Regions from separate parts of the Microcella humidisoli genome, predicted to be linked through region 2. Evidence: predicted binding sites of a transcription regulator. Region 2 holds the regulator's gene; the other holds the start of a gene.
The links. The regulator HrcA, encoded in region 2, represses chaperone genes, less so after heat shock. The targets are predictions, from matches to a motif close to TTNGCACTCGNNNNNNNCGAGTGCNAA.
Positions count from the first base shown of each region.

Region 1: a site for HrcA is predicted at 1,186-1,212, ahead of groL (chaperonin GroEL). Genes of this name have one in related genera too.

Region 1 covers NZ_CP101497.1:1,511,195-1,526,350, reverse strand. The annotation lists gene groL (chaperonin GroEL) at 1-1,144, opposite strand, end outside; gene NNL39_RS07340 (DUF3048 domain-containing protein) at 1,258-2,304, opposite strand; gene NNL39_RS07335 (cold-shock protein) at 2,338-2,541, opposite strand; gene NNL39_RS07330 (LytR C-terminal domain-containing protein) at 2,656-3,237, opposite strand; gene NNL39_RS07325 (DUF3263 domain-containing protein) at 3,293-3,565, opposite strand; gene NNL39_RS07320 (heme/hemin ABC transporter substrate-binding protein) at 3,742-4,866, shown strand; gene NNL39_RS07315 (hypothetical protein) at 4,848-5,138, opposite strand; gene NNL39_RS07310 (HtaA domain-containing protein) at 5,146-5,877, opposite strand; gene NNL39_RS07305 (GNAT family N-acetyltransferase) at 5,885-6,376, opposite strand; gene msrB (peptide-methionine (R)-S-oxide reductase MsrB) at 6,433-6,864, shown strand; gene NNL39_RS07295 (DMT family transporter) at 6,845-7,909, opposite strand; gene NNL39_RS07290 (cation diffusion facilitator family transporter) at 8,045-8,677, opposite strand; tRNA gene NNL39_RS07285 (tRNA-Thr) at 8,801-8,873, opposite strand; gene NNL39_RS07280 (alpha/beta hydrolase) at 8,943-10,496, opposite strand; gene NNL39_RS07275 (DNA polymerase III subunit delta') at 10,493-11,653, opposite strand; gene tmk (dTMP kinase) at 11,663-12,283, opposite strand; gene topA (type I DNA topoisomerase) at 12,280-15,141, opposite strand.
Region 2 covers NZ_CP101497.1:2,610,732-2,625,887, reverse strand. The annotation lists gene NNL39_RS12830 (sugar-binding transcriptional regulator) at 177-1,187, shown strand; gene deoC (deoxyribose-phosphate aldolase) at 1,184-2,197, shown strand; gene NNL39_RS12820 (aldehyde dehydrogenase family protein) at 2,201-3,739, shown strand; gene NNL39_RS12815 (aldehyde dehydrogenase family protein) at 3,736-4,617, shown strand; gene NNL39_RS12810 (ketopantoate reductase family protein) at 4,758-5,753, opposite strand; gene truB (tRNA pseudouridine(55) synthase TruB) at 5,817-6,743, shown strand; gene NNL39_RS12800 (hypothetical protein) at 6,740-7,120, shown strand; gene NNL39_RS12795 (hypothetical protein) at 7,163-7,843, shown strand; gene NNL39_RS12790 (HAD family hydrolase) at 7,849-8,520, opposite strand; gene hemW (radical SAM family heme chaperone HemW) at 8,684-9,910, shown strand; gene NNL39_RS12780 (DUF4870 domain-containing protein) at 9,915-10,286, opposite strand; gene NNL39_RS12775 (DUF4870 domain-containing protein) at 10,354-10,743, opposite strand; gene hrcA (heat-inducible transcriptional repressor HrcA) at 10,930-11,949, shown strand; gene dnaJ (molecular chaperone DnaJ) at 11,950-13,053, shown strand; gene NNL39_RS12760 (16S rRNA (uracil(1498)-N(3))-methyltransferase) at 13,056-13,814, shown strand; gene NNL39_RS12755 (histidine triad nucleotide-binding protein) at 13,928-14,281, shown strand; gene NNL39_RS12750 (PhoH family protein) at 14,337-15,156, shown strand, end outside.

The sequences.
Region 1 (15,156 bases), 1.1 Mb from region 2:
CCGCGCCCGCCTTGATGACGGCGACGCCGCCGGCGAGCTTGGCGAGGCGCTCCTGCAGCTTCTCGCGGTCGTAGTCCGAGTCGGTGTTCTCGATCTCGGCGCGGATCTGCTTGACGCGACCGGCGATGGCCTCGGCGTCGCCGGCACCCTCGACGATCGTGGTCTCGTCCTTGGTGATGACGACCTTGCGGGCGCGGCCGAGCAGGTCGAGGGTCGCGTTCTCGAGCTTGAGACCGACCTCCTCGCTGATGACCTGGCCACCCGTGAGGATCGCGATGTCCTGCAGCATGGCCTTGCGGCGGTCACCGAAGCCGGGAGCCTTGACGGCGACCGACTTGAAGATGCCGCGGATCTTGTTGACGACGAGCGTGGCCAGGGCCTCGCCCTCGACGTCCTCGGCGATGATGAGCAGCTGCTTGCCGCTCTGGATCACCTTGTCGACGACGGGCAGCAGGTCCTTGATCGCCGAGATCTTGCCGTTGACGATCAGGATGTAGGGGTCTTCGAAGACCGCTTCCTGGCGCTCCGGGTCGGTCACGAAGTACGCCGACAGGTAGCCCTTGTCGAAGCGCATGCCCTCCGTGAGCTCGAGCTCGGTGCCGAAGGTGTTCGACTCCTCGACGGTGACGACGCCCTCCTTGCCCACCTTGTCGATGGCCTCGGCGATCAGGGCGCCGATCTCGGGGTCGGCGGCCGAGATGCTCGCGGTGGCGGCGATCTCCTCCTTGGTCTCGACCTCCTTGGCGTTCTTCAGCAGCTGGGCCGAGACAGCCTGCGTGGCCTTCTCGATGCCGCGCTTGAGGCTGATGGGGTCGGCTCCGGCCGCGACGTTGCGCAGGCCCTCGCGCACGAGCGCCTGGGCGAGCACGACCGAGGTGGTCGTGCCGTCACCGGCGACGTCGTCGGTCTTCTTGGCGACCTCCTTGACGAGCTCTGCGCCGATCTTCTCGAACGGGTCGTCGAGCTCGATCTCTTTGGCGATGGAGACGCCGTCGTTGGTGATGGTGGGGGCGCCCCACTTCTTCTCAAGGACGACGTTGCGCCCGCGCGGGCCCAGCGTGACCTTGACGGCGTCAGCCAGGATGTTGAGGCCGCGCTCGAGGCCGCGACGGGCCTCCTCGTCGAAAGCGATGATCTTAGCCATGTGTCTCTCGTCCCTCCCGGACGCTTCACGTACGGTAGCTCTTGGCACTCACAGAGCGTGAGTGCTAAACGATTCTGGCACTCGCAGAGGGCGAGTGCAAGCCGCGCCGCCTGCTACTGGGCGGGGCGGGAGAACGTGACGGAGCCAGCGAGCGGCACGAGCTCGACCCAGGTGTTGCCGGGCGCGAGGCGCACCGCGACGCCGTTGGCGTCGAGCAGCCGGATAGGCGCCGTGAGCGACCGCTTCGACCATGTGGCCTTGATCGTCGCGCCGCCGCTCGAGACCCACGCCTCGCCCGATCCGATGAGCTTCGTGGTCGGGATGCTGCTGATCACCTGCACGGGAACCCGCAGCACGACGACGTTGACGGCGCTCAGTTGCTCGCCCGAGGCCGCCATATCGCGATCGCCGCCCGTCATGAAGCGCACCCAGCGCTGCGAGTTTTCGCCCCACTTCCAGACGGGCGTGGCCGAGCCGCCGAACACGAGCGAGATCGCGCTCGTCGGGCGGCCCTCTTTCGTCGCGCTCGCCGCGGCGAGGCTCTCGGCGAAGGCGAACTGCTGTCGGGGCGCCGTGAGGTCGAGGTGCTGGGCGATGAGTTCGGGCGCCTTGACGAGCACGTTGTGCGGGGCAGGCGCGTTGTCGCCGCGGTAGAAGGTCGATGCCGTGTCGCTCTGCCCGTGGATGGCGTTGTAGACGGGGGCCGAGCGCATGAGCTGCACGAAGCGCTGCTGCCCACCCGAGTAGGCCACGATTCCGCCGAGGGGCGAAATGATCTCGGGGTCCATCGGGCGGATCGACCGAACCGGGCCGATGACCGAGGGCACGTCGGAGTGCCAGACGGCGACGTATCGCGTGAGCCCGCCCTCGACGAGCTCTTCGAACACGATGTCGGTGCGGTCGAGCCCGACCTGCGGCCGTGCTGAGGGGTGGTTGTCGACCTTGGCGGCGAGCGACGGGGCCGTGAGCGCGCCCACCTCGATCTGCTCGCCCGTGAGGGGCGCGATGCCGTACTCGGGCGGCGGCACGTAGGTCGACACGTACGAGGGGCTCGGGGTCGGGGTGGGCATGGGAGGCTCGGTCGCCGTGCAGCCCGCCGCGCCGAGCACCGCCGCGACGCCCAGCATCGCGACGAGTCCGCGCGCGGCTCCCCTGCTCATGGGGGTCACCCTAACCCACGGGTCGAGCGACGGTCAGGCGACGCGCACGCCTTCGGCCTGCGGCCCTTTCGTGCCCGTGCCGATCTCGAAGGTGACGGCCTGGCCCTCTTCGAGAACCTTGTAGCCGGGCATGTCGATCGCCGAGTAGTGCACGAAGACGTCGCTGTCGCCGCTCTCGAGGGTGATGAAGCCGAAGCCTTTCTCGGCGTTGAACCATTTGACGGTGCCGTTGGGCATTGCTGGTGCTCCTTGCATTGCGGGAATGCCGCGAGACTACCCGCGCGAGCGCACCCCGACGCGGCCGGGAACGACCTTTTTACCGAGCGGAAACGTGCGTGTAACGCGGCGCTCCTACGGCGCCGCGATCGCCGCGAAGTCGGCGCCGACGGCGATCGTGATCGGGGCACCGGGGAAGGCGTCCGAGAGCTCCCACACCCCCGCGCCGAGCAGCTCGACCATGCCCGCGGCGACACCCTCGAGCGTCGGGTCGCTGTAGTAGACCACCGTCTCGGCCAGGTCGGACTGCGCGGCCGACGTCACGGTGCCGACGCGCCAGCCGGGGGGCGTCAGCAGGTCGCGGGCGGCACGACCCAGGCCGTCGACCTCGGTGCCGTTGAGCACCGTGATCGTGAAGCCCGCGGGCAGCTCGGCGAGCGCCGGGTCGGTGATGGGCTCGACCGTGGGAGGCGCCGAGGGCGTCTCGGTCGGGGTGGGCATCGGCTCTGCCGTGCCCAGGCCGGGCAGCTCGAACGTGACGCGGTCGCTGATGAGCGAGAGGCCGTAGAGTCCCGCCACGATGAGAGCGCCGCTGGCGAGCGCGGCCCAGGCCACGACGATCCAGGCGCGACCGCGCGCGGGCGCCGCGCGGTGGGCGCCGACGCGGCTCAGCGAGTCGGAGACCTCGTCGAAGCGATCCGGGGTGTACTCGGCCATCGGGGGGACGCCTTCCGCGAGGGGTGGTGGAGGAGACTCAGCTGGTGCAGGAGACTCAGGCGGCGCCGGTGGCGCCCGCACGTCGAGTGCGCCGCCGTTCGGCGCGATCCTCGCGCACCTCGCGCAGCCGGCCCACGAGAACGGGGTCATACCGCACGGCGACATCGGTGTCGATCACGGCGTTCAGGACCTGATAATACCGGGCCGCCGTCCAGCCGAACTCGCGACGGATGCCGAGCTCCTTCGCACCGCTGTGCCCCCACCACGCGCGCTCGAACTCGAGCACGCGTTGCGCGCGCTCGTCGAGCAGGTCGGAGGGAGCATCCATCACTCACTCAGGCTAGAGGCCGGGGACCTTCGACCCTGGACGGCTCGCGGTTGCTGCGGCAGGCTCGCTCGCGTGCCCCGCGCACGCCTCATCGGGTGCACAGCCGCGCGGAATAGGCTCGCCTCACTGCCGGCGCCCGCACCGCCCGGCCTCGCAGCCCTCGACCGACCGGACCCATGACGCCTCGACCCCGCTCCCGCCCCGCTCGCGCGGCCGGACTCGCCGCGATGCTCGCCGCGCTCGCCCTGCTCGGTGGATGCGCCGTCGCCGCCCCGCAGGCGACCGCCGAGCCGACGGCGCCGAGCGGACCGCGCGTGCCGCTCAGCGAGCTGACCGTGAGCGACTCGCCGCGCACCCTCACGGGCCCCTCCACCGCCCTCATCGAGTCGTCGCGCATCGAGCCCGTCGCGGTCGATCCCGCGCAGTCGCTGCCGGCCACCGTCGTCTCGCGCGACCTCGACGGCGACCGCGAGGTCGTCGTCGCCGACGCGAGCCGCATCCTGCCGCTCGACATCGCCGGCTCGATCGCCGCGACGGTCTTCGCCCTCGGCTTCGGCGACGCCGTCGTCGGCCGCGACATCTCGACGACGTTCCCCGAGGCCGACGGCCTGCCCGTCGTCACGAGCAGCGGGCACGCGATCAGCAGCGAAGCGGTGCTGGCCCTGCGACCCACGCTCGTCATCACCGACGGCACCGTCGGGCCGACCGACGTCGTGCTGCAGCTGCGCGATGCGGGCGTGACCGTCGTCTACGTGGATGCCGAACCGGGCCTCGGCGCCCCCGCCGAGCTCGCCCGGCAGGTGTCGGCCGCCCTGGGCTCGCCCGCGACCGGCGAGCTGCTCGCCGAGCGCCTCGAGCAGGAGCTTGCCGAGGTGCTCACCGCCATCGAGTCGATCCGCCCCGAGAACCCGGCCGATCGCGTGCGCATCCTGTTCCTCTACCTGCGCGGGGCCTCGGGCATCTACTACCTGTTCGGCGAGGAGTCGGGTGCTGACGAGCTCATCGAGGGGCTCGGCGGCATCGACGTGGCGGGCGAGATCGGCTGGACGGGCCTGCGGCCCATGACCGACGAGGCTCTCGTCGCGGCCGACCCCGACCTCATCCTCGTCATGACCGGCGGGCTCGAGAGCGTCGGCGGCGTCGACGGGCTGCTCGCCGAGAAGCCCGCGGTCGCGCTGACGCGCGCGGGCGAGGCCCGCCGCTTCGTCGACATGGCCGACGGCGAGGTGCTGAGCTTCGGGCCCCGCACCCCCGCAGTGCTCGACGCGCTCGCCCGCGCGATCTACGCGCCCGGCATGTGAGCCGCGGCGAGCGCACGCTGGCGGGCGTGGGCGAGTTCGGCCACCGCATCCCACTCGCCCTCGAGCCAGGCGCGGATATCGCCGTGGGCTCCCAGACCGGAGGCCTGCGCGGCCCACAGCACGATCGCCGGCTCGCGGTCGAGTTCGGCGAGGGTGTCGATGAGGGCCAGGCAGTCGTCGTCGGCCGCCACGGTCTCGGCCCAGACGGCGAAGCGCGAGCGGTCCGCCTGCTCGCGGGCGAACCGCCGGTACCGCTCAGCGGTGGAGGTCACGCCTCCATCATGGCACCGCGGGCGGCGGCGGCTCGGGAAGACGCGACCGGCGTCGTGCTCGCAGCACGAGATGCACGGCGATCGAGATCGCGACCCCGAGCAGCACGGCCCCCGCGATGATCGCCCCCTGGGCGACCGGCGCCCCGGCCCGCGCCGCGACCGCGGCCTCGGCGCACGCGTCCGTCGTCTGCACCTCGAGCGTGATCGGGTCGAAGGCCTCGCCCGCCGGGTAGGTTCCGAAAGCCTCCGCGCCCTCGGGCGTGAGCGTCAGCGGAACGCCGTCGAGCCGCAGCGTGCCGCCCTCGGCGCTCCACGTGGCGAGCGTCAGGTCGCCCGTCAGGAACGGCACGGCGGCGGAGTCGATGGGGACGAAGTCTTGCGTCGTGCCGCGGATGTCGACGACCACGACGAGGCGGTCGGCGCTCTCGACAACGAGGCGCGGGTTCGCGATCGTGGTGTCGAGAATGCCGTCGTGGCCCGTGAAGCGCAGCGCCCCCTCGACCGCGAGCGTGCCGGCGAGAGGGTCGAGCGCCACCTCGCCCGCGAGCCGCTCGCTGAAGAACGCCGGGGTCGCGTAGTCGATGCCGCCCTCGGTGCTCCACTCGCCGTTCGCGATCGAGCCGCTGATGTAGGCGCGGAACGACTCCTTGAACCCCCACGAGAAGGCCCCCGTTTCGGCCGTGCAGCCGGCCGCGGGGGCAACCGCGAGGGCGGCGGCAAGGGCGAACGCAGCGATCATGGTGCGCTCAGCGTACGGGGTCGGCCGTCGGTGCCGGCTGGGCGGGGCGGTGCATGCCGATGTGCGGGATGCCCGCCTCGAGGTACTCCTCGCCATAGGCCGCGAAGCCGACGGCGGCGTAGAGCGGCTGCACATAGGTCTGCGCGTGCAGGGCCAGCGGCTCGTGCCCGTGTCGCTCGATGACGTGCTCGAGCAGTCGGCGCGCCAGGCCCTCGCCGCGGCGGTCGGCGCGGGTGACGACGCGGCCGATGAGGCGGCGGGCATCCTGATTGCCCGGGTGCGGGGTGTCGTCGACGACGACCCGCAGGTACGCGGCGGGGCCGTGCTCATCGGCGATCCACACGTGCTCGGTCGACTCGTCGCGGTCGCGATCGTCGAGTTCGGGCTCGTCGATGCGCTGCTCGAGGAAGAACACCTCGGTGCGCAAGCGGGCCAGCTCGAAGAACTCGTCGCGGGTCAGCTGACTCCAGGTTCGCTGGATCGGGGAAGCGTCGGCCACGATGAGGAGTTTAATGGGGGGAGATCAACCGCCTGCGGGCGAGGAGAAGAGGGATCATGGGCCAGAACCCGGCAACCGACGGCAAGGCGTACGCGGTCGAGAAGACCGAGCAGGAGTGGCTCGACGAGCTCGGCGAGGAGCGCTACCAGGTGCTGCGCCAGGCGGGCACCGAGCGCGCCTGGACGGGCGAGTTGCTCGATGAGAGCCGTGCCGGCATCTACACCTGCGGCGCGTGCAACGCCGAGCTCTTCGTCGCCGGAACGAAGTTCGACTCGGGCTGCGGCTGGCCGAGCTTCTACGAGTCGGTGCGCCCCGAGGCCGTCGAGCTCATCGAAGACACCTCGCTCGGCATGGTGCGCACCGAGGTGCGCTGCGCGAACTGCGGCTCGCACCTCGGCCACGTCTTCCCCGATGGCTTCGGCACGCCCACGGGCGACCGCTACTGCATGAACTCTCTCGCGCTCGACTTCACGCCGACGGCCGACTAGCGCCGCCACCCCGGCGTCGCCACCGGATGCTCGCCACGAGCACGCCGGCGAACGCGAGCACGACGGCGATCGCGGTGGCCGTCGTCGATGCGGGCCCCAGCGGCGCCACGGCGTCGAAGACCAGCGACGCCGCAAGCTGCCCTGCCACCAGGCACAGCCCGAGAACGAGAACGCCGATACGGCCGACCGTCACCGTCTGGATGGCGATGAAGATCGCCCCGACCGCGCCACCGAGGTAGAGCAGCGGGTTGGTCGGCAGTGCTTCGGGCAGCCCCGCGACGAGCAGATGCACGAGCGTCGCGCCGGCGAGCGCCGCGGTTCCGACCGTGAAGTTGATGGTGGTCGCGGCGAGCGCCGACCGCGCCTCGGCCCGAACGCGGCCGTTGAGGCCCTGCTGGAAGGCGACGGCGACCCCCGCGAGCACGGGCAGCACGACCGCCGCGATCGGGAACCCCTCGCCGCCGAGTCGTGGCACGACCGCGACGGCGACCGCCGCGACCGTGAGGGCGGCGCCGATCACGCGGGCGGGTGCGATCGCCGTGCGGCGGGCTCCCGCGAAGCCGGTCGCGTCGAGGGTCAACCCCGTCACGGTCTGGCCGGTGACGATCGCGATCGTGAAGATCGCGACGCCGAGCATCCCGGCGACAAGGCCCTGCGCCAGCACGAAGTAGCCGCCGGCCAAGCCGCCCAGCAGCATCCACCACGCGAGGCGGCCGTGGCGCACCTCGGTCATGACCCGCGAGATGCCGGCGCGGCCGCGGGGTGCGAGAGCGAGGATCGTGAGCAGGATCACCCAGCCGCTGCCGAACGAGATGAGCGCCGCGGTGTATCCGTCGTCGAGCAGCTGCCCGAGCTCGCCGTTGATGCGGCTCTGCGTCGCGACGCCGACGCCGGCCGCCAGCGTCGCGGCGATCGCGAGCGCGGTCGCGGCGCGCGAGCCGTGCTCGGGGTGCGAGCCGCGCTCGGGGTGCGAGGCGTGCTCGGGGTGCGAGGCGTGCTCGTCGTTCGCGTCGTCGTCGTGACTCGGCGGGGGCGGTGTGCTCATCGTTCCCAGCATCCCACGCGCTCGCGACTGCCCCGCCTCGCGTCGACCGGCGGGAGGGTGCTCGTCGCGGGTGCCTTCCGCGGATGCGGAACGTCGCGAACGGCATTCACAAAGGTCCGCATCCGGTGAAGCGCCTCAGTCGTCGTCGAGGTCATCGCCCTCGAGCGCGCGGGCGGCGAGCGACTCCTCGCCCGCGAGCCGCCACACCTCGAGGGCCGCACGACCGTTGAGCACGACGATGAGCGTGCCGAGCACGATGTCGGGCCAGCCGGTGCCGATCCACAGCGTGATCACCCCCATCGCGACGATCGCGAGGTTGATGACCACGTCGTTGCGCGCCGCGAGCCAGGCCGCCCCGACCATCGAGCCGCCGGCGGCGCGGATGCGCGCGAGCAGCAGGGCGCACACCAGGTTGACGACGGCGGCCCCGGCGGCTGCCAGCATGAGCGGCAGGGCCGCGGGCGCCTGAGGGTCGCCGACCTTGAGCACGAGCTGCACGACCACGGCGATGGCCGGCAGAAGGATGACGATCGCGAGCACCCGACCCACTCGCGCCCGCGCAGCGAGCGACCAGCCGAGCGCGAGGGCGATGAGCACGTTGACCGCCGTGTCCTCCAGAAAATCGACACTGTCGGCAAGCAGCGCGACCGAGCCGATCGCCACAGCGACGACGACCTCGATGCCGAAGTAGGCGAGGTTGATGACCGCGACGAGAAGCACCGTGCGGCGCAAGACAGTGGTGGCCGAAGCCGGGCCGTCAACCGTCATGAGTGCTCCGTTCTCGACGCTCGAGCCGGATGGAGAGGAGTGCAGCCGCCTGTGGGAATCGAACCCCGTCGCGCGCAGCGCGAGCGCACCAGGACAAGACGGAGCGGTTCAGGTTGATCACGGAGCCGCCTGTGGGAATCGAACCCACGACCTTCTCATTACGAGTGAGACGCTCTGCCGACTGAGCTAAGGCGGCGGACACGGCCGAGGCCGTGACACGAGGTGAAAGCTTAGCCGATTCCGCCTGGCCGCGCAGACCGCACGATCAGCCCTCGCAGACGAGCCCGTCGACGGGAACCGCGCCGGTGAGGAAGTACTCGTCGACGATGTCGTTGATGCACGGGTCGCCTTCGTCGTAGGCGATGTGGCCTTCGCCCACCCACGTGAGCAGCACGCCGCTCTCGAGCTGCTCGGCCAGCGCCTCAGCCCACTGGTAGGGCGTCGCAGGGTCTCCCGTCGTGCCGACGACGAGGATCGGGGCCGCCCCCGCACCGCTCACCGGCCCGAGCTCGCCCTCGAACTGGTGCGGCCAGTTGGCGCACAGCACGTCGCCGAGCGGCGACGGGTCGCCGGTCGTCGGGGCGACCGCGCGGATCTGCTCGTTCTGTTCGGCGATCACGGCGCGGTCGGTCTCGACGGGATAGTCGAGGCAGTTGATGGCGATGAAGGCCTCGAGCGAGTTGTCGATGTACTCGCCGTTCTCGCGCCCGTAGTAGAAGTCGGCCAGGAGGAAGCCCGTCTCGACGACGCCCGTGCGCAGTTCGGTGAACATCTGGCTGAGGAACGACCACGAGCCCTCGTCGTAGAGCGCCGTCGCGATCGCGATGTCGAGCACTGCGCCGTCGAAGAACCGCCCGTCCTCGGCCTCGATCGGCGTCGTGTTGAGGCGGTCGTAAAGGTCGCGGATGAGCGTCAGGCTGTCATCGAGCGAGCCGGGGAACGGGCAGGCCCCGAGCTCGGGACACGCCTCGAGGTAGGCGCGCAGGGCCTGCTCGAAACCTTCTGACTGCGCGAGCACGACCTCAAAGGTCGTCGTCGTCGGATCGGTGGCACCGTCGAGCACGAGACGCCCAACCTTCTCGGGGAACCGGTCGGCGTAGCGCGCACCGATGTCGGTGCCGTAGGAGTATCCGAAGAAGTTGAGCTGCGCATCCCCCACGATCGCCCGCATCATGTCGAGATCGCGCACTGTGCTGTTGGTGTCGACGAACTCGAGCAGCGGGCCCGTGTTCTCGGCGCAGGCCTCGGCGAACGCGATCGAGCTGTCGATGACCTCGGCCTCCCACTCGGGCGTGCCGAACGTGGCCTCGGGAATCCCGAAGATGAACTGATCGAGATCGGCCGGGTCGGTGTAGCAGGTGACGGCGCTCGACCGGCCGACCCCGCGCGGATCCCAACCGACAATGTCGAACTCGCGCTGGAGGTCGGCGCTCACCGCGAAGTCGACGCTGTCGCGCACGAAGTCGAAGCCCGACGCGCCGGGACCCCCGGGGTTGATGAAGAGCGAGCCCTGCGCCTGCTCCGTGGCCGGGTGGCGCACGAGCGCGAGCTCGACGTCGTCGCCCTCGCCGGGGTTGTCCCAGTCGAGCGGCGCGATCGCGGTGGCGCACTCGGCACCCCCACCGCACCCCGTCCAGGTCAGTATCTGGGTGTAGTACGGACGAAGCTCGTCGGCGACCTCCTCGCCGGTCGGCGTCGAGACGGTGCCCCCGCCGACGAGGCCCTGCAGCCAGCTCGGCACACAGCCGCTCAGCAGCAGGGCGGGCACGAGGATCAATGAGACGAGGGCGGCCGTACGAGGCGCGGTGCGACGGGTCACGAGGGGGAGCCTAGCGCTGGCACCCGTCCGCTCGCCGCGATGAGCATCGCCTCGAGGGCGAGCGCCGGGGGCGTGTTGCCCTCGATGCGTCGGCGGGCCAGCGCGATCGCGTCGAGCGCGGCGAGCGACAGCGCGGCGCTGCCCGCGCGCGCGGCGACCTCGAGCTCGGGTCGCACCGCCTCGTTCACGAGCTCGACCCCCGCACCGAGCTGCAGCATCGCGAGGTCGCGGTAGAGCGACATGAGGTCGACGAGCACGCGGTCGATGCCGTCGCGCACCGAGCGCGTCGCGCGGCGCTTCTGGTCCTCTTCGAGGGCCTTGAGGCTCGCGCGCAGACCCGCGGGCACCGCCGCCCCCGGCTCGATGCCGAGCGAGCGCAGCGCCGCGGCCCGCTCCTCCTCCTCGCGCTCGGCCGTCAGCGCCTTCGCGTCATCGGTCGCGACCGCGACCAGCTGCTCGGCGGCGAGCACGGCGCCGCTCACGCTCTGCACGCCGAGTGCCAGCGCGATTGTGCGAGCGCGGCGCTCGCGCGCCTCGGCATCCGTCGCCAGGCGCAGCGCCATGCCGATGTGCGTCTGCGACTCGCGCGCCGCGCGCTCGGCGAGCGCTGGCTCGACGCCGTCGCGGCGCACCAGCAACTCGGCGACCTCGGTGACGCTCGGCACGCGCAGGCGCACCGTGCGCACACGCGAGCGGATCGTCGGGATAAGGTCGGCCGCGCTCGGCGCGCACAGGATCCAGACGGTGCGCGGCGGGGGCTCTTCGAGCGCCTTGAGCAGCACGTTCGAAGTGCGCTCGGTCATGCGATCGGCGTCTTCGATGACGATGACGCGGTAGCGGGCCGTGCTCGGCGAGAACTGGCTCTGCGCCACCAGGTGCCGCACTTCGTCGATCGAGATGATCACGCGGTCGGTCGCGAGCACGGCGAGGTCGGGATGCGTGCGGGCGGCGACCTGCGCGGCCGTGCGCCGGGCCTCGTCGTCAGACTGCCCGCCCTGCAGCAGCGCTGTGGCGAAGGCGAAGGCGAGGTTCGAGCGCCCCGAGCCCGGAGGGCCCGTGATGAGCCAGGAGTGGGTCATCGCCTGCGGGTCGGCAGCGGCATCCTGCAGCGCCGCGATCGCGGCCTCCTGACCGGTCAGCTCGTCCCAGGCGGTCATGGCGCCACCCTAGTCGAGCAGGGCCGACACCCGGTCGCGGATGCCCGCCTGCAGCTCGTCGACCGGCCGGGTCGCATCGAGCACGAGAAACCGCTCAGGTTCGGCCGCGGCGAGCGCGAGGTAGGCGTTCCGCACGCGCTCGTGGAAGGCGGCCTCCTCCGCTTCGAGGCGGTCGTAGCGAGTGCGGCTCGCGTCGAGGCGCTCGCGGCCGACGGCGGGGTCGAGGTCGAGCAGCACGGTGAGGTGCGGCAGCAGACCCTCGGTGGCCCACAGCGAGAGGTCGCGCACCTCGTCCGGGTCGAGCACGCGGCCCGCGCCCTGGTACGCCACCGACGAGTCGAGGTAGCGGTCTTGGATGACGATGTCGCCGCGCTCGAGCGCCGGGCGCACGACGGTCGCCACATGGTGTGCGCGATCGGCCGCGTACAGCAGCGCCTCGGCGCGCGGCGCGATGTGTCCGCGGCGGTGCAGCACGATCTCGCGCAGCTCGAGCCCCAGGTCGGTGCCGCCCGGCTCGCGCGCCTGCACGACGGTGCGATCGTGCCCCTGCAGCCACTCGGTCAGCGCACCCATCTGGGTGCTCTTGCCCGACCCGTCACCGCCCTCGAGGGTGATGAAGAGCCCGGTCACGACGCCTTCTTGGGCGCCGCGGCCTTCTTCGCGGGAGCCTTCTTCGCCGCCGTCTTCGCCGCCGTCTTCGCCCCGGCCGCGGGCGCGCGCTTGACGGGCTTCTTCGCCGGCCCCTTCGCGCGCTTGTCGGCGATGAGCTGCACGGCGCGATCGAAGTCGATCTCCATCGGGTCTTCGCCGCGGGGCACCGTGGCGTTCGTCTCGCCGTCGGTCACGTACGGGCCGAAGCGGCCGTCCTTCAGCTTGATCGGCTTGCCGCTCACGGGGTCGGCGTCGAACTCCTTGAGCGCGCTCGAGGCCTTGCGCGCGCCGTACTTGGGCTCGGCGAACTTGGCGAGCGCGCCCGCCAGGTCGATCTCGAAGATCTGCGCCTCGGCATCGAGCGAGCGCGTGTCGGTGCCCTTCTTCAGGTACGGGCCGTAGCGGCCGTTCTGCGCCGTGATGGGCTCGCCGCTCTCGGGGTCGTCGCCGACCACGCGGGGCAGGCTCAGCAGCTTCATCGCCGTCTCGAAGTCGACCGTCGCCGGGTCCATGTCTTTGAACAGGGATGCCGTGCGCGGCTTCTCGACGGGCGCCTTCTTCTTCGGGGCCGCGCGCTTCTTCGGCGACGGCAGCACTTCGCCCGTGGCCGGGTCGACCACGGGCTCTGCGGCGAGCGCCGCAGCAGCAGCCGCCGCGGCGGCCTCCTCCGGGCTCACCTCGGGCTCCGGGTCCAGCTCGGTCACGTAGGGGCCGAAACGGCCGTCTTTCGCCACGACGCGCTTGCCGTTCTCGGGGTTGATGCCCAGCACGCGGTCGCCCACGACGGGAGCATCCACCAATTCCTGCGCCTTCGCCGGGGTCAGCTCGTCGGGAGCGAGCTCTTGCGGCAGGTTGACGCGTCGCGGGGTCGCCGGGGTGCCGTCGGCCGCGGCCTCGGCCGCGGGGTCGATGACCTCGAGGTAGGGGCCGTACTTGCCGATGCGCAGCGTGATGGTGTCGGTGAGCGGCATCGAGTTGAGCGTCTTGGCGTCGATGTCGCCGAGGTTGTCGATGACCGGCCGCAGGCCAGGCTGGTGCGCGTCGCCGAAGTAGAAGCCTTTCAGCCACTCGGTGCGGTCGGCTTCGCCGTTGGCGATGCGGTCGAGATCGGCCTCCATCTCGGCCGTGAAGTCGTACTCGACGAGGTCGCTGAAGTTCTCCTCGAGCAGGCGCACGACCGAGAAGGCGATCCAGTTCGGCACGAGGGCCGAACCGCGCGGCGTGACATAGCCGCGGTCGACGATCGTCGAGATGATCGCCGCGTAGGTGCTCGGGCGGCCGATGCCGCGCTCTTCGAGCGCTTTCACGAGGCTCGCCTCGGTGTAGCGCGCGGGCGGGCTCGTCTCGTGGCCCTTCGCCTCGACATCGACGACGCTCAGCGACTGCCCGACGGTGAGCGGCGGCAGTTTGGCCTCGGCGGGCTCGGCCTTCTCGTCGGTGTCGCGCGCCTCGTCCTGCCCCTCCTCGTACGCGGCGAGGAACCCGCGGAACGTGATGACGGTGCCGCTCGCCGCGAACTCGGCGATCGCTCCGGCGGGGGTCGCCGAGCCGGAGGTCGGGCCGGCCTGGATGCTGACCGACGCCGTCTGGCCCCGGGCATCCGCCATCTGGCTCGCGACGGTGCGCTTCCAGATGAGGTCGTACAGCTTCCAGTCGTTGCCGCGCAGCGTGCCCTCGAGCTCGCTCGGCGTGCGGAACACGTCGCCCGCGGGGCGCACGGCCTCGTGCGCCTCCTGCGCGTTCTTCGACTTGCTCGCGTAGACGCGGGGGGTCTCGGGGATGCTGTCGGCGCCGTAGAGGGCGGCCGCCTGCGAGCGCGCCGCATCCACCGCCTGCTGCGAGAGCGTGGTCGAGTCGGTGCGCATGTAGGTGATGTAGCCGTTCTCGTAGAGCGACTGCGCCACCGACATGGTCTGCCGGGCGGTGAAGCGCAGCTTGCGCCCGGCCTCCTGCTGCAGGGTCGAGGTCGTGAACGGCGCGGCGGGTCGACGCGTGTAGGGCTTCGACTCGACGCTCGTGACGGTCACCGCGATGGCCGGATCGCGCAGCGCCTCGGCGAGCGAGGTGGTGAGCGCCTCGTCGAGCGCGACCGTCTCCGACCCCTTGAGCTCGCCGCGGTCGGTGAAGTCGCGGCCCGAGGCCACCTTCTTGCCGTCGAGGCGCGCCAGGCGGGCGGTGAAGGGCGTCTCGCCGCCGAGGGGCGAGAGCGTCGTGTCGAGGTCCCAGTAGCTCGCGGTGATGAAGGCGAGGCGCTCGCGCTCGCGGTCGACGACCAGGCGCGTCGCGGCCGACTGCACGCGGCCGGCGCTCAGGCCCGGGCCCACCTTGCGCCACAGCACGGGGCTCACCTCGTAGCCGTAGAGGCGGTCGAGGATGCGCCGCGTCTCTTGCGCGTCGACGAGCGCCGTGTCGAGCTCGCGCGTGTTGTCGACGGCGCGCTGGATCGCCTCGGCGGTGATCTCGTGGAACACCATGCGCTTGACGGGAACCTTCGGCTTGAGCACCTCGAGCAGGTGCCACGCGATGGCCTCGCCCTCGCGGTCTTCATCGGTCGCGAGCCAGAGCTCGTCAGCCTCCTTGAGCGCGCGCTTGAGGTCGGCGACGGTCTTCTTCTTCGAGTCGGAGACGACGTAGTAGGGCTCGAAGCCGTTGTCGACGTCGATGGAGAACTTGCCGAGCGGCCCCTTCTTGAGCTCGGCCGGCAGGTTCTTGGGCTCGACGAGGTCGCGAATGTGGCCGACCGAGGCCTGCACCTCGTAGTCGTCGCCGAGGTACTTGCCGATCGTCTTCGCCTTCGCGGGCGACTCGACGATGACCAGCTTCTTGCCCTGTGGCACGGTGCTCCTCTACAT
Region 2 (15,156 bases):
CGGAGCGTGGTGGGCGACCGCTCGGCGGTCATGCCCAGCGTACCCACGCGCGCGAGCAGCATCCTGCCGCGCTGTGCTCATGTGAGCAGATGCGCCAACAAATGTTGGTGAGTGCGCGCCCACGCGCCTAGCCTGGGGGCAGCAGCCCTGCACGCCGACCCGGAAGGACGAGCCCCATGGCGCCCGCCGATACCGCCGCAGCCACCGAGCTGCTCGCCGTGCGCGCCGCCGAGCTCTACTACGAAGAGAACAAGACGCAAGACGAGATCGGCGCGATCCTGCGCGTCACGCGCTGGAAAGTCGGCCGGCTGCTCGCCCAGGCCCGCGAGCGGGGCATCATCCGCATCGAGATCGTGCACCCGCGCGCTCGTCGCCTCGCCCTGGAGCGCGACCTGACCGCCCGCTTCGGCCTCAAAGACGCCGTCGTCGTGCCCGCTCCGGGCGATGACGCCGAGCTGCAGGCGCGCGTGAGCGAGGCCGCCGCCGACTACCTCGTGAGCCATCGCCCGGTGCCGCGCCTGCTCGGCGTCAGCTGGGGTCGCACGCTGCACCAGGTCGCCGAAGCCCTGCCCGCCGGCTGGGCCACCGCGGTGAACGTCGTGCAGATCAATGGCGGCGTCAGCCTCAGCAAGCGCCCCGGCACGGCCGCCGCGACCGCCGTCATGATCGCCCAGAAGGCGGGCGGCCAGGCGACGCTGCTGCCGAGCCCGGCGATTCTCGAGCGCCTCGAGACCAAGAAGGCCATCGAGGGCGACCGCACGGTCGGCGGCGTGCTCGGCATGGCACGCGGCGCCTCGGCCTACCTCTACAGCGCGGGAGTCGCCGACACGAGCTCGGTGCACGTCGACAGCGGCTACCTCACCTCGACCGACATCGCCGGGCTCGTCGAGCGCGGTGCCGTGGGCGATGTGATCGGCCGGTACATCACGGCCGACGGCACGATCGCCGACCCTGAACTGGATGCTCGCACGCTCGGCCTCGGACTCGAAGAGCTGCGCGCCGCGACCACGAGCATTCTCGTCATCGGCGGTGAGCCCAAGCACGCCGTCGCCCGCGCCATCGTCACCCACGGACTCTGCTCGGTGCTCGTCACCGACGAGCACACGGCGCGCGCCCTGCTCGCCGAGCTCGACCACGACCACGACCTCGATTCCGCCACCACAGCATCCCGAGAGGACGCCTCATGACCATCACCCATCCCGTCGGCATCGCGCCGGCGGAGCGCGCCGTGCGCCTGCTCGGCGGCGACCTCACCGAGACGGCTCTGCGTCTGCACCTCGACGGGCTCACGGGGGTCGACGCCGTCGGTCTCGAGCAGCGCGCTGCGGGCCTGAGCACCCGTTCGATCAAGACGAGCTCGAAGGCCTGGGCGCTCGACACCATCATCCGCACGTGCGACCTGACGACGCTCGAGGGCGCCGACACTCCCGGCAAGGTGCGCTCGCTCGTCGCGAAGGCGATCACGCCCGACGCGAGCGACCCGACGACGCCGAGCGTCGCCGCCGTCTGCGTCTACGGCGACATGGTGCCCTACGCGGTCGAGGCGCTCGGCAGCCGGCACGCCGCGGGCGGCACCGAGGGCATCCAGGTCGCCGCGGTCGCGACGGCCTTCCCCTCGGGGCGCGCGAGCCTCGCCATCAAGCTCGCCGACACGCGCGAGGCGGTCGCGGCGGGCGCCGACGAGATCGACATGGTCATCGACCGCGGGGCGTTCCTCAGCGGGCAGTACGGGGTCGTCTTCGACCAGATCGTCGCCGTGCGCGAGGCCTGCATCCGCCCCGACGGCAGCCACGCGCACCTCAAGGTGATCCTCGAGACGGGCGAGCTGCAGACGTACGACAACGTCAAGCGCGCCTCCTGGCTCGCGATTCTCGCCGGAGCCGACTTCATCAAGACCTCGACGGGCAAGGTGAGCCCCGCGGCCACGCTGCCCGTCACCCTGCTCATGCTCGAGGTCATCCGCGACTGGCACCGCCTGACCGGCGAGAAGATCGGCATGAAGCCCGCCGGCGGCATCCGCGCCTCGAAGGACGCCGTGCGCTACCTCGTCACGGTCGCCGAGACCGTGGGCGAAGAGTGGCTCACCCCCCAGCTGTGGCGCTTCGGCGCCTCGAGCCTCGTCAACGACGTGCTGCTGCAGCGCCAGAAGATGCGAACCGGTCACTACAGTGGCCCCGACTACGTGACGGTGGACTAGATCATGGCCTTTCTCGAATACGCAGCGGCGCCGGAGTCGGCGTCGATCCTGAACCTCAAGGCCCAGTACGGCCTCTTCATCGATGGCGAGTTCGTCGACGGGCACGGCGACGTGTTCGACACGATCTCGCCCGCGACGGAGGAGGTTATCGCGAGCATCGCGCAGGCCACCGCCGGTGATGTGGATGTCGCGGTCGCGGCGGCGCGTCGCGCCTACGACCGCGTGTGGTCGCGCATGTCGGGCAGCGACCGCGGCAAGTACCTGTTCCGCATCGCGCGGCTCGTGCAGGAGCGCTCGCGCGAGCTCGCCGTGGCCGAGAGCCTCGACAACGGCAAGCCGATTCGCGAGACGCGCGATGTCGACGTGCCGCTCGTCGCCGCGTGGTTCTTCTACTACGCCGGCTGGGCCGACAAGCTCGAGCACGCCGGCCTCGGTCCGAACCCGCGCGCGCTTGGTGTGGCCGCGCAGGTGATTCCGTGGAACTTCCCGCTGCTCATGCTCGCGTGGAAGATCGCCCCGGCATTGGCCGCCGGCAACACCGTCGTCATCAAGCCCGCCGAGACCACGTCGCTCACGGCCATGCTGTTCGCCGAGATCCTGCAGCAGGCCGACCTGCCCGCGGGCGTCGTCAACATCGTCACGGGCCCCGGCCCGACCGGCCAGGCGCTCGTGACGCACGCCGACGTCAACAAGGTCGCCTTCACGGGCTCGACGAACGTCGGCCGCATGATCGCGCGCCAAGTCGCCGGAACCCAGAAGCGCCTCACGCTCGAGCTCGGCGGCAAGGCCGCCAACATCGTCTTCGACGATGCGCCGATGGATCAGGCGATCGAAGGCATCGTCAACGGCATCTTCTTCAACCAGGGCCACGTGTGCTGCGCGGGCTCGCGCCTGCTCGTGCAGGAGAACGTGCACGACGAGGTCATCGATCGCCTCAAGCAGCGGCTCTCGACGCTGCGCATGGGCGACCCGCTCGACAAGAACACCGACATCGGAGCGATCAACTCGGCCGCGCAGCTCGAACGCATCCGCACGCTCAGCGACACGGGCGAGAACGAGGGCGCCGAGCGCTGGACGGCCGACTGCCGCATCCCCGACAAGGGCTTCTGGTTCGCGCCGACGATCTTCACCAAGGTGAGCGCCGCGCACGCGATCGCGCGGGAAGAGATCTTCGGCCCCGTGCTCTCGGTGCTGACGTTCCGCACGCCCGCCGAGGCGATCACGAAGGCGAACAACACGCCCTACGGCCTCTCGGCCGGAATCTGGACCGAGAAGGGCAGCCGCATGCTCGCCCTCGTCGACCAGCTGCGCGCGGGCGTCGTGTGGGCGAACACGTTCAACCGCTTCGACCCCGCGTCGCCGTTCGGCGGCTACAAGGAGTCGGGCTACGGCCGCGAGGGCGGCCGCCACGGGCTCGCCGCCTACCTCGAGGCGAGCGGGTGGGATGCTCCGGCATCGTTGAGCGCAGCATCCAGTGCCCCGACCGACGGCGCGCGCGCCGCCCGAAAGCCCGCGAAGACCCGGAAGGCGGTCGCGAAGTGAGCCGGCTCACCGTGCCCAAGACGTACAAGCTCTACATCGGCGGCACGTTTCCGCGCAGCGAGAGCGGCCGCACCTACGAGGTCGTCGCGGCCGATGGGGCGTTCCTCGCGAACGCCGCGCAGGCCTCGCGCAAGGACGCCCGCGATGCCGTAGTCGCCGCGCGCGCCGCGGTCGGCGGCTGGGTCGGCGCCACGGCCTACAACCGCGGCCAGGTGATCTACCGCATCGCCGAGCTGCTCGAGGGGCGTCGCGCGCAGTTCGTCGACGAGATCCAGTCGTCGGAGGGTGTCACCGCCGCCGAGGCGGGCGCGCAGGTCGATCTCGCGATCGACGTGTGGGTCTGGTACGCGGGCTGGGCCGACAAGTACGCGCAGGTGGCCGGCAACGCCAACCCGGTGTCGGGCCCCTACTTCAACCTCTCGGTGCCCGAGCCGACGGGCGTTGTCGCCGCGGTCGCGCCGCAGGGCGTGACGGGCGGCTCGCTGCTCGGCCTCGTGTCGGTGCTCGCGCCGATCGTCGTGAGCGGCAACACCGTCGTGGTCGTGGCCGACGAGCGCGCGCCGCTCTCGGCGATCTCGCTCAGCGAGGTGCTCGCGACCTCGGACGTGCCCGGGGGCGTTATCAACATGCTCACCGGCTCGCCGGCGGAGATCATGCCGTGGCTGGCATCGCACGCCGACGTCAACGCGCTCGACCTCACCGGGGCCGGCTCGATCGACGGGGCGAAGGGCGAGACTTGGGTCGACCTGCAGCTGGCGGCGGCCGAGACGCTCAAGCGCGTCGTGGCACCCGTGGCGGGCATCCCGCGCCCGGCGCTCGAGCGCATCACGGCCTTCGTCGAGACGAAGACGGTCTGGCACACCAAGTCGATGCTCTAGCCGCTCGACACTCAGCCGCCCCGCCGCCCCGCGCCGTCGGTCTCCACAATTCAGGAGATCGCGACGCGGGGCGCGGTCGTGGAGCGCTCCCACGGCGTGTCGGGGGGCTGTTCGCGTTCGCGACTCCTGAATTGTGGAGATCAGGAGGGCGCCGGGATGCGCGCGAGCGCTTGGGCGGGCGTCAGCGGTGGATCTCCCGACTGCGCCTTGCGCACGAGACCCACGAGGGCGGCGTTGACCGGTGCGGCCACGCCGAGCGAGGTGCCGTAGTCGACGACGACGCCGTTGATCGCGTCGACCTCGGTCATGCGTCCGCGGCGGATGCTCTGCAGCATCGACGCGGGGTTGGGCACGTCGCCCATTCCGGCGGCGAGGTGCTCGGCGAGCTCGGCGGCCGCCGCCGCTCCACCGGCGCGCACGCGAGCGATGGCCTCGGCATCCACCGCCCCGATGCGGCCCCAGCGGGCGCCGACCGCGGTGCCGACCGCCACGGTTTCGACCATGGCGCGGGCGATCACGCCGCGCAGTCCGGGGTGTGCGATCGTCTGCTGCACGCTGAGGCCCGTAATGGCGGGCAGGGCGTTGACCTGATTGATGAGCAGCTTCGTCCACTGGGCGCCGCGGATGTTCTCGGCCAGCACGATGTCGGCCGGGAGAGCTTCGCGCAACAGGGGCTCGGCGACCGCGACCGCGGCGGAGTCGCCGCCGAGAGTGAGGCCGTTGGGGCCCGTGACGGTGATGTGGCCGGGGCCCGTGAGGCTCACGGCGAAGAGCGCGAGGCCGATCGCGATGGGGGAGCGCGGCAGGGCATCCCGTACCGCATCCTCGCCGCCGAGGCCGTTCTGCAGCACGAGCACGGGGGTGCCGTCGTGGGTCGCCCAGGGGGCGATCGCCTGGGCCGAGTCGTGCGCCTTCGTTGCCAGAATGAGCAGATCGATGGGGCGGTTCGGGATGCTCTCGACGAGCTCGACCGCGGCCACCCACTCGCCCCAGCCGCCGTCGACGAGCAGCCCCGCCGCAGCGATCGAGGCAGCATGCTCGCCGCGCGCGGTCACGAGCACCTCGTGCCCCGCACGCGCGGCCAGTGCGGCCACGAGGCCGCCGACCGCGCCCGCTCCGATGACCGCGATGCGCATGCCCGCCAGCCTAAGCCGGGCAGCCGCACGACCGCCGCCGCGCGCGCCCGCTACCGTGGAGTCGTGCCCACCGGACTCCTGCTCGTTGACAAGCCGCAGGGTCTCACGAGCCACGACGTCGTCGCCCGTGCGCGCCGCGCCCTCGGCACCCGCAAGGTCGGTCATGCCGGCACCCTCGACCCGATGGCGACGGGCCTGCTCACGCTGGGAGCCGGCCCGGCCACGCGCCTGCTCACCTACCTGGTGGGCCTCGACAAGACCTACGAGACGACCATGCGGCTCGGTGCCGCGACGACCACGGACGACGCCGAGGGCGAGGTCGTCAGCACGGCCGATGTCGCGGCGATCGCGGCGGTGACCGACGAACACCTGGGGGAGGGCATCCGCGCCCTCACGGGCGAGATCGACCAGCGGCCGAGCTCGGTGAGCGCGATCAAGGTCGACGGCAAACGCGCCTACGATCGCGTGCGCGCGGGTGAAGCGGTCGAGCTCGCGTCGCGCCGCGTCACGATCAGCGCCTTCGAGGTACTGGCGGTTCGGCGAACACCCGACGCGATCGAGGTGGATGCCCGCATCGACTGCAGCTCGGGCACCTACATCCGCGCGCTCGCGCGCGACCTCGGCTCGGCCCTCGGTGTCGGCGGGCACCTCACGGCACTGCGGCGCACGCGCGTGGGCCCGTTCGACGTGGCCGACGCCGTGAGCCTCGAGGCGCTGGCCGAGGGCGGCGTGAGCCTGCTCGCGAGCCCGGCGGAGGTCGCCGCGCGGCTCTTCGTCGCGCTCGAGGTCGACCCCGCGCAGTCGCGCGACCTCGGGCACGGCAAGCTGCTCGCCCTGCCGCAGCACCCCGACGCCGAGCCGGTCGCCGCGATCGAGCGGGGAACAGGCGGCGAGCATCCCGACCGCCTCGTCGCTCTCATCAGCGTGCGTCAGGGGCGCGGCCGTACGCTGGTCGGGTTCCCGATCGAGCAGCAGGAGGCAGCAGAGTGATCGAGTGGTTCACCACGATCGCCATCATCGTGAGCGTCGTCGCGGGACTGGCCGCCCTCGTGCTCGGCGGCATCGGCCGGAAGCCCGACGACTACAGCGTGCTGCCCACGGCGGCCGTGGCGCTCGTGCTGCTCGTGCAGATCGTGATCGGCATCGTGGCGCCCTTCGTCGGCAACGAGCCGACCGGCGACATCGTCGAGTGGTGGATCTACCTCGTCGTCGCCCTCGTGCTGCCCGTCGCGGCGATCGTGTGGGCGCTCGTCGACCGCACGCGCTGGGCGACCGTCGTCATGGGCGTGGCGAGCCTCGCGGTCGCGGTCATGGTGTTCCGCATGCACCAGATCTGGTTCGTGCAGGGTGTCGCGCTCGTCAGCTAGAGCGTGTAGGCACGGATGTTCGGACCGCGATAGCTTGCGTGCATGCCCCTGACGATCGAGCGCGACGGCGTCTTCCTTGGGCGCCGCGACAACCATCAGGCCTGGTACATCGTCGACCCGTCACTGGGCGGCAGCGTCGAAGAGGTAGTGCTTGCCTGGCGCACTCATTACGCCCCGACGAACAGGCCCGCGTGGCAACGCGCTCTGCGTGGCGTCATCTTCTTCGTCACATGGGGCGTGGTCACGGTCGCGGCCGCAGCCGGCGTGCCACTGATCCCGGTCTTGAGCACTGTTGCTCAGGTCTCCGCGGTCGTCGGTATCTCAATCGCCGGGTTGGTGCTGGCTGGCGTCCTGCTGCTGTGGGTCTTGCCGTATCGAGCGGTGAAGCCGCTCGGAGACCTGTCCGTGGTCGGTGTTCCGTCGCCCGTTGTTGAGTGGGCGGATGACAACACCCCTGTCGATGATCTCTGGAGACTCGTCACTGCTTGCCGCGACGTCGAGGATGTCCAGGCACTGATTGATCTGATCGGTGTCGAGTGGTGGCTTGCCACGGGAATGCCACGACCAGACACTGCGATCGAAAAGCTGATTGAACCGATCCTTCGCGAGGAGTGGGAGAAGCGCCGGCGTCACCTGATGGAGGTTGGGGCCGAACTCGGTTTTGAACCCCCGGCAGACATGCTTGCGGACCCCCGGCCGATGATCGAGAACAGAGAGAGCTAGAGGGTCTAGCGCAGGCCCTCGATCGTCGCGAGCACCTCGTCGAGCGACCCGGCGAGATCGGCCACGACGAGCACCGCGCCCGTCTCGCGCAGATCCTCGACCGTGAACACGCCCGTCGCGACGCCGATGAACGGCATGCCCGCGGCCGCCGCGGCCTCGTCGTCGCGCGGGGTATCGCCGATGATCACGAGGGTCTCGCCCGGCAGCGCCTCGCGCGCCGCGCGGGTGATCTCGCTGCGCTCGCGCGCCGTCGCGCCGAAGAATGAGCGGTCCCAGTCGAACCACTCCGGCCCGAGCCCGGCACCCTCGAGCTTGACGCGGGCGCGCACGAGCGAGTTGCCCGTCAGCAGCGCGTTGTGCCAGCCGCGGGCGGCGACCGCGGTGAGAGCATCCACGACACCGGGGGCGGGCTCGCGCCGATCACCCGCCTGCGCGCGCTCGATCGAGAGCTCGTCGAGCACGGCGCGGGCACGCTCGTGCCAGCTGTCGTCGAAGCCGAAGTGGGCGAGGATCTCGCTGAGGATGAGCCCGTCGGGCTTGCCGTGCGTGCGCGGCATCGGCGGGTGCAGCTCGCGGCCCACGGTGCGCTCGACGGCTGTGTGGTACAGCTCGCCGCCCCCGCCGAACGAGTTGAGCAGCAGGGTTCCGTCGACGTCCCAGAGGATGGTGGTGGTCACTCGACAACCCTGCCAGACACCGAGCGGCCCGGCCGCCGGCGCGTCTCCACAATTCAGGAGTTCGGGATGCTGAGCCCTCGCGACACGCCCGGCAGAGCATCCACAGCCCCCGTCGTCGGGCCCGACTCCTGAATTGTGGAGACGCGGCTGGGAGGATGGGGGCGTGCCTAGCGCCCTGCCCCTCGCCGATCCGGCCCCCGACGACGGGATGCTGCCGCCGAGCGTGCTCGCCGGCGCCGAGCAGCGCGACCTGGGTGTGTACCTGCACGTGCCGTTCTGCCGCGTGCGCTGCGGGTACTGCGACTTCAACACCTACACGGCCGACGAGGTGCGCGGGGTCAAGCAGAGCGACTTCGCCGACCAGGCGATCGCCGAGGTCGAGTTCGCCGCGTGCGTGCTGCGCGAGAGCGGCCTGCCGCCGCGCCCCGCCCGCACCGTGTTCTTCGGGGGCGGCACGCCGACCCTGCTGCCCGCCGGCGACCTGGCGCGCATGCTCGACGCCGTGCGCGAGCGCATCGGCGTGGCCGACGACGCCGAGATCACGACCGAGGCGAACCCCGACTCGATCGACGCCGCGGGGCTCGAGCGCCTCGCCGCCGCGGGTTTCACGCGCGTGAGCGTCGGCATGCAGTCGGCGGTGCCGCACGTGCTCGCGGTGCTCGAGCGCACGCACGACCCCGAGAACGTGCCGCGCGTCGTCGCCGCCGCGAAGGCCTCCGGTCTCGCCGTGAGCCTCGACCTCATCTACGGCACGCCGGGTGAGACCGAGGCCGACTGGCAGCGCAGCCTCGACGCCGCCCTCGCGGCCGAGCCCGACCACTTGAGCGCGTACGCCCTCATCGTCGAGCCGGGCACGAAGCTCGCCCGTCAGGTGCTGCACGGGCAGGTGCCGCCCGTGGACGACGACCTGCACGCGGTCTTCTACGAGGCGCTGGATGCCCGGCTCGCCGACGCTGGCTACGACTGGTACGAGGTCAGCAACTGGGCGCGCACCCCCGACCAGCGCTCCCGCCACAACCGCGCCTACTGGACGGGGCAGGACTGGTGGGGCGTCGGCCCCGGCGCGCACAGCCACGTCGGCGGCGTGCGCTGGTGGAACGTCAAGCACCCCGCTGCCTACGCCGACCGACTGGCGCACGGGCTGAGCCCGGCGGCGGGTCGCGAGACTCTCGATGCCGAGACGCGGCGCGTCGAGCGCGTGCTGCTCGAGGTTCGCCTGCGCGAGGGCCTGTCGACGGATGCTCTCACCCCGCTCGGCCGCCGTGCGGTCGCCGGGCTCATCGCCGACGAGCTCGTCGAGCCGGGGCCCGCGCTGCGCGGCACGATCGTGCTCACGCTGCGCGGGCGCCTGCTCGCCGACGGCGTCGTGCGCCGCCTGCTGCCCGACTGACGCCCTACGAGATGAAGGGGATCGTCAGCGGGTAGGTGTAGGCCTCGCCGCGGTTGGCCGCGAGGGCCGCGATGATCGAGAAGACCAGGATGAGCACGCTCACCGCGATGAGCACGAAGATGCCGATGATGAGCCACGAGGTGATCGCGCCGATCGCGCCCGCGATGATCATCGTCAGCTGGAAGTTCAGCGCCGTGGCGGTGTGGCCGCGCACGAAGGGCCCGCGGTTGCCGAGCACGAGGAACCCGATGAGCGCCGGTACGAAGCCGAAGAAGATGCCGCCGACGTGCACGAGGGTCGCCCACAGTTTCTCGTCGGCGGGGCTCATGGGCTGGGGAGTGGTCGCGTACGGGTTCACGGGGGGCTGATCAGTCATGGCGACATTAAACACCCGCGGGCCCCGACCGCATCGGTCGGGGCCCGCAGAGGCAGCAGTCGCGGGACTACTTGATGAGGCGCACCGCGAAGGGGTAGCGGTAGGCGATGCCGTCCTTCGCCTTCGTGAAGCCGATGATCGAGAAGATCACGCCGGCGAGCCACGCGGCCCAGGCGACCAAGTAGAACAGGAAGCCGATGAGGATCACGGCGAGGATCGAGCCCACGATGTAGGCGATGATCTGCAGGCCGACGATCGTGATCTGGAAGTTCAGCGCCTCCTTGGACTCTTCCCGCGTGAACGCTCCGCGGTCCTTGAAGACCAGGAAGATGATGAGCGAGGGGAGGAGGCCGATGATGCCGCCCAGGTGGGCGAACGACGCCCACTGGCGGTCCTCCGCCTCCGAGAGCGGGGCGGCGGGCTGCGGAGCGGCGGGGGGAGGGGTCTGGTCGGTCATGGGTACTGCCTTTCGATGATCCTGCGGCGAACATGGGTCCCGGGGTGGAGCACGAGGCAAACCTAGCGCCCGCGCATCCGCCAGGCAATGATGCGACGCCCGCGTGGCGGGGTAGAATTGGCAGTCCGCGGGAGCGAGTGCCAGGCACTCGAGACCCGCGAGAGATGTCGGAGGGGGAGGAGCGCCATGGTTTCGGAGCGCGCCCTGCACGTGCTGCGCGCGATCGTGCACGACTACGTCGCCTCACGCGAGCCCGTCGGTTCGAAGGCGATCGTCGACCGACACCAGTTCGGGGTCTCAGCAGCGACCATCCGCAACGACATGGCGCTGCTGGAGGAGGAGGAGCTCATCGCGGCCCCGCACACCTCCTCGGGACGCGTGCCCACGGACAAGGGCTACCGCGTCTTCGTCGACCAGTTCGCCGACCTGCGCCCGCTGAGTGCCGCGCAGCGCCAGGCCATCTCAGCCTTCCTCGACCAGTCGGTCGACCTCGACGACGTGTTCGCGCGCACCGTGCGGCTGCTCTCGCACCTCACCAATCAGGTGGCGCTCGTGCAGTATCCGACCCTGGGCAACGCGCGAGTTCGTCATGTCGAGCTCGTGCCGATGAGCGCGACGCGGCTCATGACGGTCTTTATCACCGACGGCGGCCGCGTCGACCAGCGCATCATCGAGCTGCCCGCCGAGGCTGACGAGGCCTTCGTGGGCGAACTGCGCGCCAAGCTCAACGCGGCGCTCGCCGACCAACCGCTCAACGATGTGGCGAGCGTGGCTGCCTCGCTGCCCGAGCGCTTCGCGCCCGATCGTCGCGCCGCCGTCGGCGTCGTCGCCGAGGCCCTCCTGGGCCACGTGGATGCGCACCGCACCGACCGGCTCGTCATGGCGGGCGCGGCGAACCTCGTGCGCACCGAGGGCGACTTCGCGGGCAGCGTGTATCCCGTGCTCGAGGCCCTGGAGGAGCAGGTCACGCTGCTCAAGCTCTTCAGCGAGATGCAGGTCGACGAGAACGGCGTGACGGCCCGCATCGGCCGCGAGAACGCCGAAGCTCTCAAGGAGACGGCGGTCGTGACGAGCGCGTACCGGGTCGGCTCGGACAGCTCGGCCAAGCTCGGGGTGCTCGGCCCCACTCGCATGGACTACTCGAACAACATGGCAGCAGTGCGCGCCGTAGCACGCTACGTCTCGCGACTGCTCGGTGAGGAATAAGTGGCAGACCACTACGAGGTGCTCGGCATCGACCGACAGGCAAGCGCCGACGACATCAAGAAGGCCTACCGCCGCCTGGCGCGCGAACTGCATCCGGACGTGAATCCGAGTGCGGACGCCGCAGAGCGGTTCAAGCAGGTCACGCACGCCTACGACGTGCTGAGCGACCCGCAGCAGCGGCAGCAGTACGACCTCGGTGGGTCGGGTGGCTTCGGCGGCGCATCCGGATTCGGGGGCTTCGGCGACATCTTCGAGACCTTCTTCGGCGGGGGCCAGCAGCAGCGCGGGCCCCGCAGTCGGCGCGAGCGCGGGCAGGACGCCCTGCTGCGCGTCGAGGTCGAGCTCGATGAGATCGTGTTCGGCACGACGCGCCAGCTCGAGGTCGACACCGCGATTCTGTGCTCGACGTGCGAGGGCAGCTGCTGCTCGCCCGGCACGAGCCCGCAGACCTGCGACATCTGCCGCGGCTCCGGTCAGATCCAGCGCACCGTGCGCAGCCTGCTCGGCAACGTGCTCACCTCGAGCCCCTGCGGCACCTGCCGCGGCTACGGCACCGTCATCCCCAGCCCGTGCCCGACCTGCGCGGGACAGGGCCGCGTGCGCGCCCGCCGCGCGATCCCCGTCGACATCCCGGCCGGCGTCGACACGGGCGTGCGCATCCAGCTCACCGGGCAGGGCGAGGTCGGCCCCGCCGGCGGCCCCAACGGCGACCTCTACCTCGAGATCAAGGTCAAGACGCACGAGACGTTCAGCCGCAACGGCGACGACCTCCTGGCGACCGTCGAAGTGCAGATGACCGACGCCATTCTCGGCACGATGGTGACCCTGCCCGGCCTCGACGGCGACGTCATGGTCGAGATCAAGCCCGGCACGCAGAGCGCTGAGATCATCACCGTGAAAGAGCGCGGCATCACGCGCCTGCGCGGCTCGGGCCGCGGCGACCTCAAACTCGGGGTGCAGGTCGTCACGCCCGTGCGCCTCAACAGCAAAGAGACCGAGCTGATCCGGCAGTTCGCCTCGAGCCGCCGTCCTGTGCCGCCGCAGTTCGCGACCTTCCAGCAGGGCATCTTCGCCAAGCTGCGCGACCGCTTCCTCAACCTGTAGCTGTGGCCCACTTCTACCTCGACGACTCGCTCGCCGCCCAGGTCGAGAGCGTCGACGGCGGGGAGGGTGCCGCGGTCGTGCACCTGCGCGGCGCCGACGCGCGGCATGCCGCGACCGTGTCGCGCGTGCGCGTCGGCGAGCAGCTGCGGCTGGGCGACGGCGCGGGGCTCGTCGTGCACGGGGTCGTCGCCGCGGTCGAGCCGGGTGACGTCGCGCTCGAGGTCGACCGGGTCGAACGGTACGAGCGGGCGGTGCCGGGCATCCATCTCGTGCAGGCGCTCGCGAAGGGCGACCGCGACGAGCTCGCCGTGCAGGCCGCGACCGAGCTCGGCGTCGACGGCGTCATCCCGTGGCAGGCCGCCCGCAGCGTCTCGCGCTGGGATTCCGCGAAGGCGGTCAAGAACCGGGAGCGCTGGCAGACGATCGCGCGCGAGGCCACGAAGCAATCGATGCGAGCCTGGATGCCCGTGGTCGAGCCCGTCGCCACGACCGAGCAGCTCGCGGCGCGCGCGAGCGGGTCGACCGTGCTCGTGCTCGATCCCACGGGTGACCACGCCCTCACGACGCTGACGCCGAACGACCTCGGTCACCGCGACATCCTCATCGTCGTCGGCCCGGAGGGCGGGATCGCCCCGGAGGAGAGGGATGCCCTGGTCGCCGCGGGCGCGCGCTGCGTGCGCCTCGGCGCGAGCGTGCTGCGCACCTCGACCGCGGGCCCCGCCGCGATCGCCGTGCTCTCGGCGACGCTCGGACGCTGGTGAGGGCTGCGGTGCGACGCGGGCACAGCCTCAGGGCTGCGTCAGCACCCCGGCGCAGCCTCACGGCCGCGTCAGCACCCCGGCGCAGCCTCAGGGCTGCGCTCTAGACTGGGCGCATGAGCAGCGCGCAGCCGACGATCTTCGAGCGCATCATCGCGCGCGAGATTCCCGCCGACATCGTGCACGAGACCGACACGGTCATCGCGTTCCGCGACATCGCGCCGAAGGCTCCCGTGCACCTGCTCGTCGTGCCCAAGACGCCGCGCTACCGCGACGTCGCGGAGCTTGCCGCGGGTGACCCCGCGCTACTCGCCGAGGTCGTCGCAACGGCCCACCTGCTCGCGAACGAGCACGCCGACGGGCACTTCCGGCTCGTCTTCAACACCGGCGCGAACGCCGGGCAGACCGTCTTCCACGTGCACGCCCATGTGCTCGCGGGGGGCCTGACCGAGGGATCCCTTGCCCACTGACGATTCCGCGCGCGATGAGCGCGCCCGCGAGCAGCTCGACGTCGACGGCGTCGCCATGGTGCGGCTGCTCGGCCCCCAGGACCGCCTGCTGTCGACGGTCGAGAAGCAGTACCCGCTCGTCGACGTGCACGTGCGCGGCAACCAGATCACCCTCGAGGGCGACCCCGCCCAGGTGGCGGCAGCGCGTCGACTCGTCGACGAGCTGCTCGTCATGGTGCGCGGTGGCCACGAGCTCGGCGAGGTCGAGGTCGCGAGCTCGGCGCGCATCCTCGAACAGGGCGCCGGCAGCCCCGCCGAGGTGCTCAGCCAGGCGATCCTGACGAGCCGCGGCAAGAGCATCCGTCCGAAGACGCTCGGGCAGAAGGCCTATGTCGACGCGATCGACCAGCACACGATCGTGTTCGGCATCGGCCCCGCCGGCACGGGCAAGACCTACCTCGCCATGGCGAAGGCCGTGCAGGCGCTCACGCGCAAAGAGGTCGACCGCATCATCCTCACGCGGCCGGCGGTCGAGGCGGGCGAGCGCCTGGGCTTCCTGCCCGGCACCCTCACCGACAAGATCGACCCGTACCTGCGCCCGCTCTACGACGCGCTCAACGAGATGATGGACCCGGAGCTCGTGCCGAAGCTGCTCGCGAGCGGCGTCGTCGAGGTCGCCCCGCTGGCCTACATGCGCGGCCGCACGCTCAACAACGCGTTCATCGTGCTCGATGAGGCGCAGAACACGAGCCCCGAGCAGATGAAGATGTTCCTCACGCGTCTCGGCTTCGGCTCGAAGATCGTCGTCACGGGCGACATCACGCAGATCGACCTGCCGACCGGCGCGAGCGGACTGCAGCTCGTCACGCGCGTGCTCGATGACATCGACGACATCC